DNA from 3 places in the Nocardia sp. NPDC004573 genome. Region 1 is predicted to be linked to each of the others. Evidence: predicted binding sites of a transcription regulator. Region 1 holds the regulator's gene; each other region holds the start of a gene.
The links. The regulator HspR, encoded in region 1, represses chaperone genes until heat shock. The targets are predictions, from matches to a motif close to ANNTGAGTNNNNNNNACTCANNT.
Positions count from the first base shown of each region.

Region 2: a site for HspR is predicted at 2,345-2,367, ahead of lon (endopeptidase La). Genes of this name have one in related genera too.
Region 3: a site for HspR is predicted at 2,945-2,967, ahead of clpB (ATP-dependent chaperone ClpB). Genes of this name have one in related genera too.

Region 1 covers NZ_JBSGDA010000018.1:161,922-167,944, forward strand. The annotation lists gene ACWEKR_RS25515 (zinc-binding dehydrogenase) at 1-67, opposite strand, end outside; gene dnaK (molecular chaperone DnaK) at 448-2,298, shown strand; gene grpE (nucleotide exchange factor GrpE) at 2,295-2,954, shown strand; gene dnaJ (molecular chaperone DnaJ) at 2,979-4,139, shown strand; gene ACWEKR_RS25535 (heat shock protein transcriptional repressor HspR) at 4,139-4,555, shown strand; gene ACWEKR_RS25540 (FAD-binding oxidoreductase) at 5,087-6,023, shown strand, end outside.
Region 2 covers NZ_JBSGDA010000020.1:129,397-135,419, reverse strand. The annotation lists gene ACWEKR_RS26610 (TIGR03084 family metal-binding protein) at 1-724, opposite strand, end outside; gene ACWEKR_RS26605 (hypothetical protein) at 836-2,191, opposite strand; gene lon (endopeptidase La) at 2,446-4,776, shown strand; gene ACWEKR_RS26595 (PaaI family thioesterase) at 5,076-5,528, opposite strand; gene ACWEKR_RS26590 (TetR/AcrR family transcriptional regulator) at 5,525-6,023, opposite strand, start outside.
Region 3 covers NZ_JBSGDA010000006.1:1,583-7,605, reverse strand. The annotation lists gene clpB (ATP-dependent chaperone ClpB) at 266-2,821, opposite strand; gene ACWEKR_RS11465 (NADP-dependent oxidoreductase) at 3,147-4,082, shown strand; gene ACWEKR_RS11460 (LLM class flavin-dependent oxidoreductase) at 4,118-5,002, shown strand; gene ACWEKR_RS11455 (FAD-binding oxidoreductase) at 5,289-6,023, shown strand, end outside.

The DNA.
Region 1 (6,023 bases):
CACCCGGCCGGGGCGCGGGCAGCTGCGCGACCTCGAACTCGGCGGCGGTGACGACGGCGGCCCTCATGGCGACTCCTCGGATCGACGGCGCACGGCGGGCGGCCAGGGCCGCCCGCGGTCACCCTACTGCGCGCGAACGTCCGTCGCGGCTTCCTCGGCCGTCCGGGGGCTCCACTGCGGCGGATCACACATCGCTGTCGGCTGCCGGGAATTAATCGCACGGATCGCCCGTTGAGCTTTTCGACAAGATTGAGTGCGATCGACTCAAGTTTCGGTTGACTCCGAGACTCCTGCGCGGCAGGATTGAGCCGACCACGCTCAGTGTTGCTGGGGCCGTGCTCCGTGAGGTGCTAGGGGCGAGGTCTCGCGGCGTCCGTCATCGGGCGTCGCAGGGCGGTTTTCGCCCGGCACCGACACACATTGGTACGTCACTTAGGAGGAACCACAATGGCTCGTGCGGTCGGAATCGACCTCGGGACCACGAACTCGGTCGTCGCCGTTCTCGAAGGCGGCGAACCGGTCGTCGTCGCCAACTCGGAAGGATCGCGCACCACCCCGTCGATCGTCGCGTTCGCGAAGAACGGCGAGGTACTGGTCGGCCAGCCGGCCAAGAACCAGGCCGTCACCAACGTCGACCGCACCATTCGCTCCGTCAAGCGGCACATCGGCACGGACTGGACCGTCGAGATCGACGGCAAGAAGTACACGCCGCAGGAGATCAGCGCGCGCACGCTGATGAAGCTGAAGCGCGACGCGGAGGCCTACCTCGGTGAGGAGATCACCGACGCGGTCATCACCGTGCCCGCCTACTTCGAGGACGCCCAGCGGCAGGCCACGAAGGAAGCAGGCCAGATCGCGGGCCTGAACGTCCTGCGCATCGTCAACGAGCCCACCGCGGCGGCGCTCGCCTACGGCCTGGACAAGGGCGACAAGGAGCAGACCATCCTGGTCTTCGACCTCGGTGGCGGCACCTTCGACGTCTCGCTGCTGGAGATCGGCGAGGGCGTCGTCGAGGTCCGCGCCACCTCCGGCGATAACCACCTCGGTGGTGACGACTGGGACGAGCGAGTCGTGCAGTGGCTGGTCGACAAGTTCAAGGCCAGCTCGGGCATCGACCTGACCAAGGACAAGATGGCCATGCAGCGGCTGCGTGAGGCCGCCGAGAAGGCCAAGATCGAGCTGAGCTCCTCGCAGAGCACCTCGATCAACCTGCCCTACATCACCGTCGACGCGGACAAGAACCCGCTGTTCCTCGACGAGCAGCTGACCCGCGCGGAATTCCAGAAGATCACCTCGGACCTGCTCGACCGCACCCGCGCGCCGTTCCAGTCCGTGATCAAGGACGCGGGCATCAAGGTGTCCGACATCGACCACGTGGTGCTCGTCGGCGGCTCCACCCGGATGCCCGCCGTCTCGGATCTGGTCAAGGAACTGACCGGCGGCAAGGAGCCCAACAAGGGCGTGAACCCGGACGAGGTCGTCGCCGTCGGCGCCGCCCTGCAGGCCGGTGTGCTCAAGGGTGAGGTCAAGGACGTCCTGCTGCTCGACGTGACCCCGCTGTCGCTGGGTATCGAGACCAAGGGCGGCGTGATGACCAAGCTCATCGAGCGCAACACCACCATCCCGACCAAGCGCTCGGAGACCTTCACCACGGCCGACGACAACCAGCCGTCGGTGCAGATCCAGGTGTTCCAGGGTGAGCGCGAGATCGCCTCGCACAACAAGCTGCTCGGTTCCTTCGAGTTGACCGGCATCCCGCCGGCCCCGCGCGGCGTGCCGCAGATCGAGGTCACCTTCGACATCGACGCCAACGGCATCGTGCACGTCACCGCGAAGGACAAGGGCACCGGCAAGGAGAACACGATCAAGATCCAGGACGGCTCCGGCCTGTCCAAGGAGGAGATCGATCGGATGGTCAAGGACGCCGAGGCGCACGCGGCCGAGGACAAGGCCCGCCGCGAGGAGGCCGAGACCCGCAACCAGGCCGAGTCGCTGGTGCACCAGACCGAGAAGTTCATCAAGGAGAACGAGGAGAAGGTCCCCGCGGACGTCAAGACCAAGGTCGAGGCGGCCATCGCCGAGGCGAACGAGGCGCTGAAGGGCACCGACATCGCCGCGGTCAAGGCGGCGGTCGAGAAGCTCGCGACCGAGTCGCAGGCCCTCGGCCAGGCCATCTACGAAGCCTCCGCCGCGGACGCCGCAGCGCAGGGCAACGGCGCGTCGAGCAGTGCGCAGGACGATGACCAGGTCGTGGACGCCGAGGTCGTGGACGAGCCGGTCGACACGGAGAAGAAGTGAGCGAGGGCAACGCCGAGAAGGAGCCGGTCACCTTCGTCGACAACCGGAAGATAGATCCGGAGACCGGTGAGATCAGGCAGCCGGCCGCGGACAACGGCGCCGCGGCCGCGCAGGCCCCGGAGGCGGGCAACGGTGCGGACTTCGGCAACGGCGACGCGCTCGCCGACACCATCAGCGGCGAGCTCGCCGAGCGCACCGCCGACCTGCAGCGACTGACCGCGGAGTACGCCAACTACCGGCGCCGGGTCGAGCGCGACCGCAAGGCCGCGATCGATTCCGCCAAGGCGTCGGTGGTCACCGAATTGCTCGGCGTGCTCGATGATCTCGACCGGGCCCGGGCGCACGGCGACCTGGAGTCCGGCCCGCTGAAGTCGGTGGCCGACAAGCTGTCGGCCGCGCTGCTCAAGCAGGGTCTCGAGGAGTTCGGTTCGGAGGGTGAGCCTTTCGACCCGACCCTGCACGAGGCCGTGCAGCACGAGGGCTCCGGCCACGACCCGGTGATCGGCATTGTTATGCGCAAAGGCTATCGCTTCGGCGATAGGGTGCTTCGGCACGCGCTCGTCGGGGTAACCGACGGCGTGGCCGATCTGACGGAGAACGAGAACCAGCCGACCGAAGAGGCATCGGATGTTGATGCCGGCGCGAACGAACAATAAGGACGCGAGAGGAGGAGATGCTCGGTGAGCCAACGGGAGTGGATCGAAAAGGACTTCTACAAGGAACTGGGTGTTTCCTCCAGCGCCTCGCAGGACGAGATCAAGAAGGCCTACCGCAAGCTCGCGCGCGACTTGCACCCGGATGCCAACCCCGGTGACGCCAAAGCCGAGGAGAAGTTCAAGGCCGTCAGCGAGGCGCACGCCGTGCTGTCGGATCCGGCCAAGCGCAAGGAGTACGACGACACCCGCAAGCTCTTCGCGGGTGGCGGCTACAGCCGCGGTGGGTTCGGGTCCGGCGCGGGGGGCGGCTTCTCGCAGGAGTTCAATCTCGGGGACATCTTCGGCGGCGCGAGCGCCGGCGACGGTGGCCTCGGCGACCTGCTCGGCGGTCTGTTCAACCGGGGCGGCGGCGCGCGGACGTCGAGCCGTCCCCGGCGCGGCGCCGACGTGGAGACCGAGACCACTCTCGGTTTCCGGGAAGCGGCCCAGGGCGTCACGGTTCCGCTGCGGATGACCAGTCCGTCGCCGTGCACCACGTGTCACGGCAGCGGCGCCAAACCGGGCACGAGTCCGCGAGTCTGCCCGATCTGCAACGGAACCGGCATCGTCAGCCGTAACCAGGGCGCGTTCGGCTTCAGCGAGCCGTGCGACGAGTGCCGGGGCAGCGGGTCGATCATCGATGACCCGTGCCTGGACTGCCAGGGCAGCGGTATCCAGAACCGCACCCGCACCATCACGGTGCGGATTCCTCCGGGAGTGGGTGACGGGCAACGGATCCGGCTGGCCGGGCAGGGCGAGGCGGGATTGCGCGGGGCGCCCTCGGGCGACCTCTATGTCACCGTCCACGTCAGCCAGGACAAGGTTTTCGGCCGCAACGGTGACGACCTGACCTTGGTGCTGCCGGTCAGTTACAGTGAATTGGTTCTCGGCACCACGGTTTCGGTGCCGACGCTGGACGGCCGGGTCGGCGTCAAGGTGCCCGCGGGCACCGCCGATGGCCGCACCCTGCGGGTACGCGGCCGTGGCGTGCCCAAGCGCGGCGGCGGCGCGGGTGACCTGCTGGTGACGGTGAAGGTCGCGGTGCCGCAGAGGCTCGACGGCGACGCCGTCGAGGCGCTGCAGCGCTACCAGGAGGCGGAGCGGGCCAGCGGCTTCGATCCACGTGCGGGATGGGCAGGTGCGTGATGTCCTCGGAACCGAAGAACGCGTCCGGCGGGTCGCGGGCCGAGTTCTTCATGATCTCGGTGGCGGCCCAACTGGCCGGCATGCACGCGCAGACGCTGCGCACGTATGACCGTCTGGGACTGGTCACGCCGCAACGGACTTCGGGTGGCGGGCGGCGCTATTCGGCCCGGGATGTCGAGCTGCTGCGCGAGGTGCAGCGGCTGTCCCAGGACGAAGGCGTCAACCTGGCGGGCATCAAACGCATCATCGAACTGACCAATCAGGTGGAGGAGTTGCGCCAGCAGGTCGCGGAACTGTCGGCCGAACTGGAGCGGACCCGGGCCGGATACCGTCCCGATCTCGTCCCGCAGCGCAGTACCGCGCTGGTCGTCTGGCAGCCGCGACACCGTCGCGAGGACGGTCAGCGCAGACGATAACCGACACGACGACGGCCCCGGCCTCGGTCGCACACCGCGACCCGACGCCGGGGCCGTCGTCGTTGGACGGCGCCGCTCCGATCATTTGCTGAAAATAAGCTGGATTATGTTCGACGGAAGGGCTGCGGCGGAGTCTATTTCGTTGTCGAATCAACTGCTCCTTTTCGCCATAGATTTGTTTACGGAACGCGATCGGTTTGCCGGTTTCGCGCATCGTGCACCGTTCGATGTGTTGCCCTGAAGTCGCTAGAACAGACCAACCGGGACGTATTTCACCAAGAGGCACTTACCATTTCGGTGTGCAGGCGACCGATTTAGCGGCAGATCTACGGTCTTTCAGTCGGTTTCTCTGGCGTGTCTCGCTAAATATCCTGGTTTCGGGGAAATTGCACGCGTGATGTTCCTTCGAAAGATTCCGTTGCTGGCAAACCTCGCCTACACTCCTTGCCATCGGCTGCTGTCGAGTGGCCCCGCAGCACCTCACTCGCCGGCATGGTTCGTGAACGAGTGCGAAATGGGGTTGTGAGATCAATGGATTCACGCACTGTCGCTTTGATCAGAACTACGTTCAAGGCGGTTGCTGCGGAGGATGGGGGGCCGGAGAAACTGGCGAGATCGTTCTACGCGATCTTGTTCACCGACTACCCGCACGTCCGCGATTTCTTTCCCGCCGCGATGGACTTGCAGCGCGACCGCCTGGTCAAGGCGATCTCCTATGCGCTGGACCGGTTGGAGGAGCCCGACAAACTGCTGCCCTTCCTGGCCCAGCTCGGTAGGGACCACCGCAAGTACGGTGTGCAGCCCGCGCACTACACCGCTGTCGCCACCGCGCTGAAGACCGCCGTGAAGGTCTTCGCGGGCACCGAGATGTGGACCGACGAGGTCGACCGCGCCTGGGACGAGGGCCTGAAGATCATCGCCGACACCATGATCGGCGCGGCGGAGAAGGAGACCACGCCGTCGGCGTGGACCGGCACGGTGATCGAGCGCCGGGAGGTCCTGCGCAACCTCGTCATCGTCCGGCTGCAATTGGACCAGCCGATGCGCTACGCCGCGGGCCAGTATCTGAGCGTGCAGATCCCGTCGCGGCCGCGCATGTGGCGCTATCTCTCGCCCGCCGTGCCCGCGAACGCCAACGGCGAGATCGAGTTCCACGTCCGGAGCGTGCTGGGCGGCTGGGTCAGCTCGGCCATCGTCGGCCAGACCGTCGTCGGCGACCAATGGCTGCTCGGTTCGCCGCTCGGCGGTCTCGGGGTCCCGCGTAACGCCAAACGCAAGATGCTGATGATCGGCTGCGGCACCGGAATCGCGCCGCTACGCGCGCAACTCATGGCGATGGCGATGCGGCGCACCAATCCGAAGGTGCACCTGTTCGTCGGCGGGCACCACCCGTGCGACCTCTACGACCTGGAGACGCTGAGCAAGCTGGCGATGGCCAACCGCTGGCTCACCGTCACGCCGGTGAGCG
Region 2 (6,023 bases), on a different contig from region 1:
ATTCCGCGGCATCGTCGCCGTGCGCGCGGATCGCCAGGTCGTCCGGATGGCGGCGCTGGGTCACCAGCAGGCAGAAGTCGAGTGCCGGGCCGGTCACCCGCTGGTCGGCGTCCTCGGGGCCCCACGCCCAGATCGTGCGATCCGGCGCGGTCAGTTCCACCCGGAATTCCGCCGCGGGCGGGGTCTTTCCGTGCACGGTGTAGGCGAAATCCCTGGTGCGCACGCCGATATGAGCCACGGTGCGCAGCCGCGCCGTGGGAGTGCGGTGCACGCCTAGGGCATCGGCAACGTCCTGCCCGTGTGCCCAGGTCTCCATGGTGCGGGCGGTGATCATCGACGCGGGGCTCATCGGCGGACCGAACCACGGCAATTTGACGCCCGGAGGCGTCGCGCGCAGCGCCGCGACCAGTCCCGCGCGTCCACGCCGCCAGCGATCGAGCAGCTCGGCAGGCGGTTCGGTGGCGGCTTTCTCGGCGGCCTCGTCGACGAAAGTCAGCGCGCGCGGCCCGGCTTCGGCCAGCAACTGCTGGAATCGGGCGGCATCCGCGGTGGCGATCGTCGCGATTTCGTCGGTCCAAGCCAGATGGCCGATCTGATGGGCGATGGTCCATCCGGGGGCGGGGGTGGTGCGCGCCCACTCCGCGGGCGCCAACGGGGCGACGAGTCGTTCCAGGTCCGCGCATTCGTCGGCGAAGTCGCCGAGTAACGCCTCTAGGTCAGCCATCAGTTCCCCTGCCGGTTCCGGGCACACCGCTTCGTGTGCCGCCGTGGTCCAGCATCGCAGCGAGCTCAAAAAAAGGCAAGCATGCTTGTTTTATCTTGCGCCGAGCGCCCGCTACCAGCCGAAGATCATCAGGTGGGCGCCTCCCACGACCAAGCCGAGGACCGCGCCGTGCAGATACAGCAGCCAGGCGTCCTGTTCGACGGACGCGTAGAACATCTCCATGAACTCCCCCGGCGTGAGCTGCCGCAACTTGCGCGCCGCGAAATCATCGATGGCCTTGGCCTGTGCCAGGGTGAACTCCTCGTCTTCGACCAGGGTGGGGGCCAGCCCGACCGCGGCCCCCGCCGCGCCCACCGTCAGGTTGTCGAATTGGCGGCGGCCCAGTGCGGCCCGCACCAGTGAGGTCGTGGGCCCGAGCTGGCGATGGATCTCCTCGGCGATCAAGCGCTCCAGCAACTGCCTGGTCTTGTCCCCGTTCGGGCCCTCGAGCAGCTCCTTGGACAAGTTCGGCAGCGTGAGCACCTGGTAGGCCAGGATGTGCGCCAGATCGGTGGCCGCCTGCGGCTGCCGTTTCGCCAGCAGCGCCTGCTTCCACAGATATTTGTACCGCGGCTGCGGATCGCCCGGCTCGAACACCATCTTCACCGCGATGACGTTCACGATCACACCGATCGCGGCCGAGGCGAGCAGGACGATGACCCAGCCCGGAACCAAGCCCAGCACCGGAATGTGCTGGTGCACGTGCAGATAGAGGGCCAGCAGCACGCCGAAGGGCGCGCCCAGCAAGCCGATGCGCACCATGAAGCGCAGCTCGGGCGCCGCGATGGTGGTGGTGAGGTCCTCGAGGATGGCCGGGTTGTCCTGCAGGTAGCGGATCACGAATCCCTTGATGCCGATCAGCTGGTCGACGTTGTCGCCGAGCGAAGCGAACGCGCGGCGCGACAAGGCGGGCAGTTCGCGATCCACCCGCTGGTAGATCAACTGCTTGGCGGCGCGCGGCACCGTGCGCCACAGGTCGGGGTTCTCCCGGTACATCAGTTCGTCCACCAGCGGGCGCACCTGCTCGCGCGCGAGGACCGCGATGTAGTCGGCGATGCCGTCGAGATCGAGTTCGTGGATGAAGTCCTTGGGACTGCCGATCCGCATCAGGGCTTTGTCCACGCAGATGCTGGCCATCTTCTCCGCGCGCGCCGGGATGAAGCCCTGGAAGCCGAGGCGGCGCCCGTCGCCGGAGAAGGTCGGCAGCACTTGGACGCGACGCGGGAAATAGGGATAGAGCACGTGCAGGCCGGGAATCCGGATGCCGCGAAAGATGACCGGCCAGAACAGCATGAGCACGCCGGTCCAGTTGGTCAGCCAGCCCGCCAGTGCGCTGAAGATCGGGAACGTGATCAAGGCGACCACGAACTCGGATTGCCCGGTCAAACATTCCCAGTCGATGAACACGCCGGCGGCGAGCGACGACATCGATGGGACTCCTCAAGCCGATCCGGCGGTACCGCCGGTATGAGATATCAAGGTCCCCACGTTCTCATTGCCTTGGACGGGGTGTCAACGCTCGGCGGATCTTCGCCGTGAGCGAACGGACCGGTCGGGGTGGAACAAAGATGGGCAGGCCGGGGTTGAGTAGGCATCGCTCAACTTTTGGAAGGGTCGAAGACGTGACTACACCACAGAACCTGCCGGTGCTGTTCCTGACCGATCCGATCGTGCTGCCGGGCATGGTCGTGCCCATCGAACTGGACGAATCCGCGCAGGCCGCGATCGACGCCGCGCGCGCCGCCAAGACCGACGCCGTGCTGCTCGCGCCGCGGCTGACCGAGGGCTACGCCACCTACGGTGTGGTCGCCACCATCGAACAGGTCGGCCGGATGCGCGGCGGAGCCCCCGCGGCCGTCCTCAAGGCCGAACGGCGCGCCAAGATCGGGCACGGCGTCACCGGGCCGGGCGCCGCGCTGTGGGTCGAGGCCGAACCGGTCGAGAGCCCCACTCCCGACGGCCGCACGAAGGAACTGGCCGCCGAATACAAGAAGCTGGTCGTCTCGGTGCTGCAACGCCGCGAGGCCTGGCAGATCATCGACGCGGTCAACCAGCTGACCGATCCGTCGGCCATCGCCGACACCGCGGGCTACGCCCCGTACCTGACTTCGGACCAGAAGCGGGAACTGCTCGAGACCCCTGAGGTGGCCGAGCGGCTGATCACCCTGATCGAGTGGACCAAAGCGCACATCGCCGAGGCCGAGATCAGCGAGAAGATCAGCGAAGACGTGCGCGAGGGCATGGAGAAGAGCCAGCGCGAATTCCTGCTCCGCCAGCAGCTCAACGCCATCCGCAAGGAACTCGGCGAGGACGAGCCGGACGGCGCCGACGACTACCGCACCCGCGTCGAACAGGCCGACCTGCCCGACCCGGTGCGCGAGGCCGCGTTGCGCGAAGTCGGCAGGCTGGAGCGAGCCAGCGATCAAAGCCCGGAATCCGGATGGATCCGGACCTGGCTGGACACTGTGCTCGAGCTGCCGTGGACGGTGAAGACCACCGACAGCGCCGACGTCTCGGCCGCCCGCGCGGTGCTCGACGCCGATCACCACGGCTTGGAAGAGGTCAAGGACCGCATGGTCGAGTACCTGGCCGTCCGCGCCCGCCGGGCCGCTCGCGGTCTGGAGGTCGTCGGCGGACGCGGGTCCGGCGCGGTGCTCGTGCTGGTCGGCCCGCCCGGCGTCGGCAAGACCTCGCTGGGTGAGTCCGTGGCGCGCGCACTGGGCCGCGAATTCGTCCGCGTCGCCCTGGGCGGCGTGCGCGACGAGGCCGAGATCCGCGGGCACCGCCGTACCTACGTCGGCGCGCTGCCCGGCCGTATCGTGCGAGCCATGAAGGAAGCCGGCTCGATGAACCCGGTCGTCCTGCTGGACGAGATCGACAAGGTCGGTTCGGACTTCCGCGGCGACCCGGCGGCCGCCCTGCTCGAGGTGCTGGACCCGGCGCAGAATCACACCTTCCGCGACCACTACCTCGATCTGGACCTCGACCTGTCCGACGTGCTGTTCATCGCGACGGCGAACGTCATGGACACCATCCCCGGCCCGCTGCTGGACCGGATGGAGCTGATCACCGTCGACGGCTACACCGAGGACGACAAGGTGGCCATCGCGCGCGACTTCCTGGTGCCGCGGCAGTTGGAGCGCAACGCGCTGACCGCCGAGGAGGTGACGATCAGCGAGGAAGCGCTGCGCGAGATCGCCGCCAACTACACCAGGGAGGCCGGCGTCCGGCAGATGGAGCGGCTGATCGCCAAGGCGCTGCGCAAGGCGGCCACCCGGCTGTCCGAGCGCGAAAGCGGCCCCGCGGCATCGGGTTACGACCCCGAGCTGGGCTACGAGGTCGACACCGACACCCTGACGATCGGTCTGGACGACTTGAAGGACTACCTGGGTCGTCCGCGCTTCACCCCCGATTCGGTGGAACGCACGGCCGTCCCGGGCGTGGCCACCGGTCTCGCGGTGACCGGCGCGGGTGGCGACGTCCTCTACATCGAGGCGAACGCCGCCGAGGGCGAACGGTCGCTGACTCTCACCGGTCAGCTCGGCGACGTCATGAAGGAGTCCGCGCAGATCGCGCTGACCTACGTGCGTTCGCACCTGGAGGAGATCGGCATCGAGCCGTCGGTGCTAGACCGCAACATCCACATCCACTTCCCGGCAGGCGCGGTGCCGAAGGACGGGCCGTCCGCGGGCGTCACGATGGTCACCGCCCTGGTGTCGCTCGCGCTGGGACGCCAGGTGCGGTCGGATGTCGGCATGACCGGTGAGGTCACGCTGAACGGCCGGGTGCTGCCGATCGGCGGGGTGAAGCAGAAGCTGCTCGCCGCCCAGCGGGCCGGACTGAAGACGGTGTTCATCCCGGCGCGCAACGAGCCGGATCTGGACGACGTCCCGGCGGAGGTGCTGGCCGCGCTGGATGTCCGGCCCGTCGCCGACGTGGCCGACATCCTGGCCTACGCCATCGAGCCGGTCGCCGAACCCGCGTTGGGCCCGGCCTTCGCGGCGACCGCCTGACCTGGGCTGCAACGGCCGGGCACGGCAACTCCGTGCCCGGCCGTTCGCATGCCGGCGAGCGCGCGGACGCACGCCGACCGGCCGTGGTCGGGCCGCGCGGGCGGTTCGTCCTCCCGGCAGCGGAGCATCGTGCGGCTCGTCCCGCTGAACAGTCGCAGCACGTCGCTGCGAGTTCTGGCGTGCGGTCGCCGTCCCGCCCACCCGCTGCGCGATCCGCACAGGTGCAGTCCGGCCGACGCCGCCGATCAGGCTGGCTCGCTGTGCACCGGGCCGCGCTTCTCGTACGTCGTCGGGTGCCGTCAGGCGCCGGTATTCGCGCCGGTCAGGTCGGCTTCCGCGAGCCGGGTGGTGCCCTGGGCCACCGCGCAGAGGACGGGTGCTCGGTCCGGGCTCTCCGCGTAGATCTCGCAGTGCGCGACCGCTTGGCGGCGCGTCGACCCGGTGACGGCTGCCTCGACGCGCAAGCGGTCGCCCGCGGCGGGGCGGAGGTAGGTGATCGTCACACCGCCGGTGAGCACGTTCGCGCCGAGAACCGTTCCGGCGGCGAAGGTGAGGGCGTTGTCGGCGGCGTAGGCGAGCACACCGCCGTGCGCGTAGCCGAACTGCTGGGTCAGTTCCGGGCGCAACGGGATGACCAGGGTGGCCGCGCCGTCGCCGAACGCGGTGATCTCGGTGCCCACCAGGGTGGCGAACGGCTGCGCGGCCAGGATCTTCTTGGCGCTGTCGAGGTCGAGGGTCATCGTGGTCGTCATCGGGAAACCTCCCCAGCGGCTGGGGTGCGATCGGCGGCGAGGGCGAGCCAGGCGGCGTCGGCCAGTTCGCCCGCGACTTCGGCCGGGGCGATACGCATCTCCCCGCCCAGCCACTGCCGCGTGTATTCCTGCGCCGGACCCAGCCACAGCGCGTAGACCAGGTCGATCGGAAGATCGCGCACCGTCCCGTATCCCGCGTGCGTGCGCCACCACCGCGTCACGTCCGAGAGGAAGCGGCGGTTGCTCTCGCTCTCGCGCACTCCTGGGGGCCGGGCGGAGGTGAGCACCGTCGCGCGGTACTGGTTTTCGCTCACCCATCGCAGATGCTCACGCACGCCGGCGGTGACGCCTTCGCGTGCGTCGGTGCTGTCGCCGACCACCGCCCAGAAGTGCGCTTGGTAGTCCGCCAGCGCGTTGGCCCATACCTGCCGGTACAGGTCGGCCTTGTCCGGGAAGTGGTGATAGAGCGCTCCGACGCTGGCGCCCGCCGCGTCC
Region 3 (6,023 bases), on a different contig from region 1:
TTCCAGCGTAGGCTTTGTCCGCTCGCTCGCGCCCGCACCTCGTGGGCGGGTGTGCCTTCCCGTGCGGAAGTCGTTCCCGGCGCGGACACCCGGCCATCGTTCCCGCATCCGGCGCGGGCGATCCCGACTGACGAAACTCACTGTGCCTGAGCGGCATCGGCCTCGATCGCCCTGCCGCGTCGAACGAAGGCAGCATCCCCGGCAGGCCGACGCCCGGCGGGTGGCCTGCCTCGCCCCGAGCACCGCCCGGAGCGAGGCCGCTCGCTCACCTGCCGATGATCAGGCCGTCCCCGTCGGGGCTGACACTCACTTTGACGTTGTCGCCGTCGGTGATCTGGCCCGCGAGCAGTTCCTTGGCGAGGGAATCGCCGATGGCCTGCTGGATCAGCCTGCGCAACGGGCGCGCGCCGTAGGCGGGGTCGTAGCCGCGCACGGCCAGCCAGAACCGGGCCGAATCGCTGACCTCCAGCTTCAGCCTGCGCTGCGCCAGCCGCTTCTGCAGCTGCTCGAGCTGGATGTCGACGATGTGCTCGAGCTGCTCCTCGTCGAGCGAGTGGAACATGACCACGTCGTCGAGGCGGTTGAGGAACTCCGGCTTGAAGGCCGAACGCACGGCGTTCATGACGAACTCGCGATCACCGCCCGCGCCCAGGTTGGAGGTCAGGATGAGGATGGTGTTGCGGAAGTCCACCGTGCGGCCCTGGCCGTCGGTGAGCCTGCCCTCGTCGAGCACTTGCAGCAGGATGTCGAACACGTCCGGGTGCGCCTTCTCGATCTCGTCGAACAGCACCACCGTGTAGGGCCTGCGCCGCACCGCCTCGGTGAGCTGACCGCCCTGGTCGTAACCGACGTAGCCGGGCGGGGCGCCGACCAGCCGGGCGACCGAGTGCTTCTCGCTGTACTCGCTCATGTCGATGCGGACCATGGCGCGCTCGTCGTCGAACAGGAAGTCCGCCAACGCCTTCGCCAGCTCGGTCTTGCCGACGCCGGTGGGACCGATGAACATGAACGAGCCGGTCGGGCGATTCGGGTCGGCGACACCGGCGCGCGCCCGGCGCACCGCGTCGGACACCGCCTGCACGGCCTCGGTCTGGCCGACCACACGGCGGCCCAGCTCGTCCTCCATGCGCAGCAGCTTCTGCGTTTCCCCTTCCAGCATCCGGCCCACCGGAATACCGGTCCAGGAGGACACCACCTCGGCGATGTCGTCCGGGCCCACCTCCTCCTTGAGCATCACCTCGCCGTCTCCCGCTGTGGCGGAGACTTTTTCGGCCTCGGCCAGCTGCTTTTCCAGCGCCGGGATCCGGCCGTAGCGCAGTTCGGCCGCCTTGCCCAGGTCACCGTCGCGCTCGGCGCGCTCCGACTCGCCGCGCAGCGCTTCCAGCTGCTCTTTCAGTGTGCGCACCTGATCGATCGCGTTCTTCTCGTTCTGCCAGCGGGTGGTCAGCTGGTTGAGTTTCTCGCGGTCGTCGGCGAGTTCGGAGCGCAGTTTCTCCAGCCGCTGCTTGGAGGCCTCGTCGGTCTCCTTGGCGAGCGCGACCTCCTCGATCTCCAGCCTGCGCACCGCGCGTTCCACCTCGTCGATCTCCACCGGGCGGGAATCGATCTCCATGCGCAACCGCGAGGCCGACTCGTCGACCAGGTCGATCGCCTTGTCCGGCAGGAACCGGGAAGTGATGTAGCGGTCCGACAGCGTGGCCGCGGCGACCAGCGCGGAGTCGGTGATGCGCACGCCGTGGTGCACCTCGTAGCGATCTTTGATGCCACGCAGGATGCCGATGGTGTCCTCCACCGACGGCTCGCCGACCAGCACCTGCTGGAAGCGCCGTTCCAAGGCGGCGTCCTTCTCGATGTGCTGGCGGTATTCCTCCAACGTGGTCGCGCCGACCAGGCGCAGCTCGCCGCGGGCCAGCATCGGCTTGATCATGTTGCCCGCGTCCATCGCCGATTCGCCGGTGGCGCCCGCGCCGACGATGGTGTGCAGCTCATCGATGAACGTGATGATCTGACCCGCGCTGTTCTTGATGTCCTCGAGCACGGCCTTGAGCCGCTCCTCGAACTCGCCGCGGTACTTCGCGCCCGCGACCATCGCGCCGAGGTCCAGCGCGACGACGGACTTGCCGCGCAGCGACTCCGGGACGTCGCCCGCCACGATGCGCTGGGCCAGGCCCTCGACGATCGCCGTCTTGCCGACGCCGGGCTCGCCGATCAGCACCGGATTGTTCTTGGTGCGCCGACTCAGCACTTGCACCACCCGGCGGATCTCGGTGTCCCGGCCGATCACCGGGTCGAGCTTGCCCGCGCGGGCGGCGGCCGTCAGGTCGGTGGAGTACTTCTCCAGCGCCTGGTAGCTACCCTCCGGATCGGGGCTGGTCACGCGGGCGCTGCCGCGTACCGCGGTAAACGCCGAGCGCAGCGCGTCGGCGGTGGCGCCGTACTTGCGCAGCAGCATCGTCACGTCGGAGTCGCCTTCGGCGAGACCGACCATGACGTGCTCGGTGGAGACGTACTCGTCACCGAGCTCGGTGGCCAGGCGCTGCGCCGCGGTGATCGCGGCGAGCGCCTCGCGGCCCAGGTTCGGTGTGGTGGTGGCGCCGGTCGCCCTGGGCAGCCGATCCACGATGTCCTGTGCCTCGCCTCGCACGGTCGCCGGATCCGTTCCGACGGCCTTCAGCAAGGGCGCGGCGATGCCATCGGTCTGGTCCAGCAACGCCACCAGCAAGTGCGCCGGACGAATCTCCGGGTTGCCCGCGGCGGAGGCCGCCTGCAGGGCGGCGGTCAGCGCCGCCTGGGTCTTGGTGGTGGGATTGAACGAGTCCACGAGTCACCTTCCTACTAGTCGATGCACACGGCTACCGAGCGCGGCCGTCCGGCCGGAGCCCACGCTCCGACGCGCCCGCTCCGCTTCGGCTCGGCGCCGTTCCTTACCGTCCAACGTCCGAAAGGTTGAGTCTGTTCCGCTCAAGTTTGGAATTTTCACCACGCCGGTCCGATGCCGCCGGATCGTGTCGAACGCTACGCCCCGACACCGGCGAATGCGACGCCGCGCGACACCGCCGATGCGATGATTCCGCACGTCGACGGCCTCCAGGTGCCTACGATGACCTCGGCCGTGAGCTCTTCACCCCGAATCAAGGAGCGAATGGATGCGCGCGATCGTGGTACGGAAGTTCGGAGCGACGCCGGAACTGGCCGAGATGCCGATGCCCGAGCCCGGCCCGGGAGCCGTCCGGGTCCAACTCCAGGCGGCCGGAGTGAACCCCTTCGACGGGAAGGTGGCCGACGGGATCTTGGATGGCAAACTGCCGCACGACTTTCCGATGATCCTCGGCGTGGACGGCGCGGGCACGGTCGCCACGATCGGCGCGGGCGTCAGCCGCTTCGCCGTCGGTGACCGGGTGGTCGGCAAGTTCCTCACCCCACCGGTGGGCCACGGCAGCTTCGCCGAATACGCGGTGTCCCCGGAGGACGGCACGCTCGTGCCGATCCCGCCTGGCGTACCGACCGTCGCGGCGGCCGCGCTGCCCACCGCCGGGGTGACCGCGCAGGACCTCGTGGACGCCACGCATATCCAGCCCGGCCAAACGGTGCTGATCGTGGGCGCGACTGGCGGCGTCGGTTCCTTCTTGGTGCAACTGGCCAATATCGCGGGCGCGCACGTCATCGCGACGGCGCGCGGCAGTTCCGCCGATCAGATGACCCGGCTGGGCGCGGCCGAGACGGTGGACTACACCGCGGGCCCGGTGCGCGACCAGGTCGCCGCCGCACATCCGGACGGGATCGACGTGCTGTTCGATCTGGTGAGCCCGCCCGAGGCGCTGGCGGAGCTGACCACGCTGGTCCGCGACGGCGGCACGGTGTACTCCACCATCTTCGCCGCCGACGAGGACGCGTTGCGCGCACGATCGATCAAGGGCGGCAACATCGAATCCAAGGGCAGCGCGCCGGAACTGGCCCGGCTGATCCAGCGCGTCGCTGCGGGTGACGTGGTCGTGCCGATCGATGCCACCGTCCCCCTCGCGGAGGGGCCCGCGGTCATCGGAGCGCCCGGCGCGCGCGGCAAGACCGTGCTCGCTATCTGAGCCGTCCCGGCCCCGCGACACCACCCAGGAGGTGTGTGCTGACCCGACCACCCCAATTCGGCTTGTTCCTGATCCCCGAGGCCGACGACTTCCGCAGGCTCGCCGAGCTGAGCGTCTACGCGGACGTGTCCGGACTCGACCTGATCGGCATCCAGGACCACCCCTACCAGCGCCGCTTCCTGGACACCTGGACCCTGATCACCGCGCTCGCCGCGCGGACCGAGCGGATCACCTTCTTCCCCGACGTGGCGAACCTGCCGTTGCGCCATCCCGCGCTGCTCGCGAAGGCGGTGGCCTCGCTGGACATCATCAGCGACGGCCGAATCCAACTCGGCCTCGGCGCGGGCGCGTTCTGGGACGCGGTCGCCGGGATGGGCGGACCACGTCGAACCGGCGGCGAGGCGGTACACGCCTTGGCCGAGGCGATCGCGGTCATCCGCGCCCTGTGGAGCGACGCGCGGTCGGTCCGGGTGCCGGGCGCCTTCTACTCCCTGGCGGGTGCGCATCCCGGTCCCCGTCCGCAGCACGATCCCGGCATCTGGCTGGGCGCGCGAGGGCCGCGCATGCTCGAGCTCACCGGTCGCGTCGCCGACGGCTGGGTGCCGTCGGCCGCGTGGGCTCCGCCGGAGTTCCTCGCCGAAGCCGGCAGGCGGATCGACGACGCGGCCGCCGCGGCGGACCGGGACCCGCTGACGGTGCGGCGGGTGTTGAACGTGTCGGGGACCATCACCGCGGACGGGGCCGACCGCGGCTTCCTGGAGGGTCCCGCCGAGCGCTGGGTCGATGATCTGCTCGCCCTGCACCGTGACCAGCGGGTCGACGGATTCGTCTTCTGGCCGACCGAGGGGGAACCGGTCGAGCAGATCCGTCGTTATACCGAGCAGGTCGTGCCCGCGGTCCGCGCCGGCGCCGGGACCTGACCGGCCGGAAACGACCTCCGCGCGTCCAGGACGGACGGCGGGATTCCGGCACAGCTCACCCGTGGCGCCGGTTCGGGCCGGGGCAGCGGCATCCGCCGTTTGCCCACCGATTACCGTGTGCGCGGGTCGCACGGCGCCGGTGGACGCGGCCCGTCCAGGGCCGCAGGGAAGGCGAGGTATGCCTATACCCACACGACCACGGCATTTTCGGGGATACTTGTCGGCGGGAGACCACCGGTAACGGGTATGTCCCCGGGCAGAACTGAGGGAAAGGAAGCTCCACGTCGTGGATGCGCGTTCGGCTGCGCTGGTCCGCGCCAATTTTCGTTCGGTGATCGAGTCGCCGAACGGACCCGAGCGGTTGGTCAGTGCGTTCTACGGACATTTGTTCGCCGAGAACCCACGGCTGCGCGAATTGTTCCCGCCCGCCATGGAGATGCAGGCCAAACGGATCGCCACGGCCATCCAGTACGTGCTCGATCACCTGGAGGACTGGGACCGGGCGCAGAAATTCCTGGAGCAACTCGCCCGCGACCATCGCAAGTACGGCGTCGAGGCGGCGCACTACGACGTGGCGGGCCGCGCGTTGCTCGCGGCGTTCCGGGTCTACAACGGCGCGGGCTGGAATCGGGCCCTGGAAGAGGGCTGGCGCGACATCACCATCCTGATCTCCGCCTCCATGGCCATCGGCGCCAACTCCGACAAGTCGCAGCCGGTGTGGGAGGCCACCGTGGTCGGCCATCGCCGTGTGCTGGAGGACTTGGCCATCGTGCGCCTGCAGTCCGACGGGCCGGTGCCCTACCAGGCCGGGCAATACGTGCCGGTGACGATTCCGCAGCGGCCCAAGATGTGGCGCTATTTCTCCCCGGCGATCCCCTCCAACCCGTACGGCGAGATCGAGTTCCACGTGCGCAAGATCCGCGGCGGCTGGGTGAGCCCCGCGATCGTCAACGAGACCAGGGTGGGCGACCGATGGCGGATCGCGGGCCCGCTCGGCGGGCTGCACGTCGACCGGGACAGC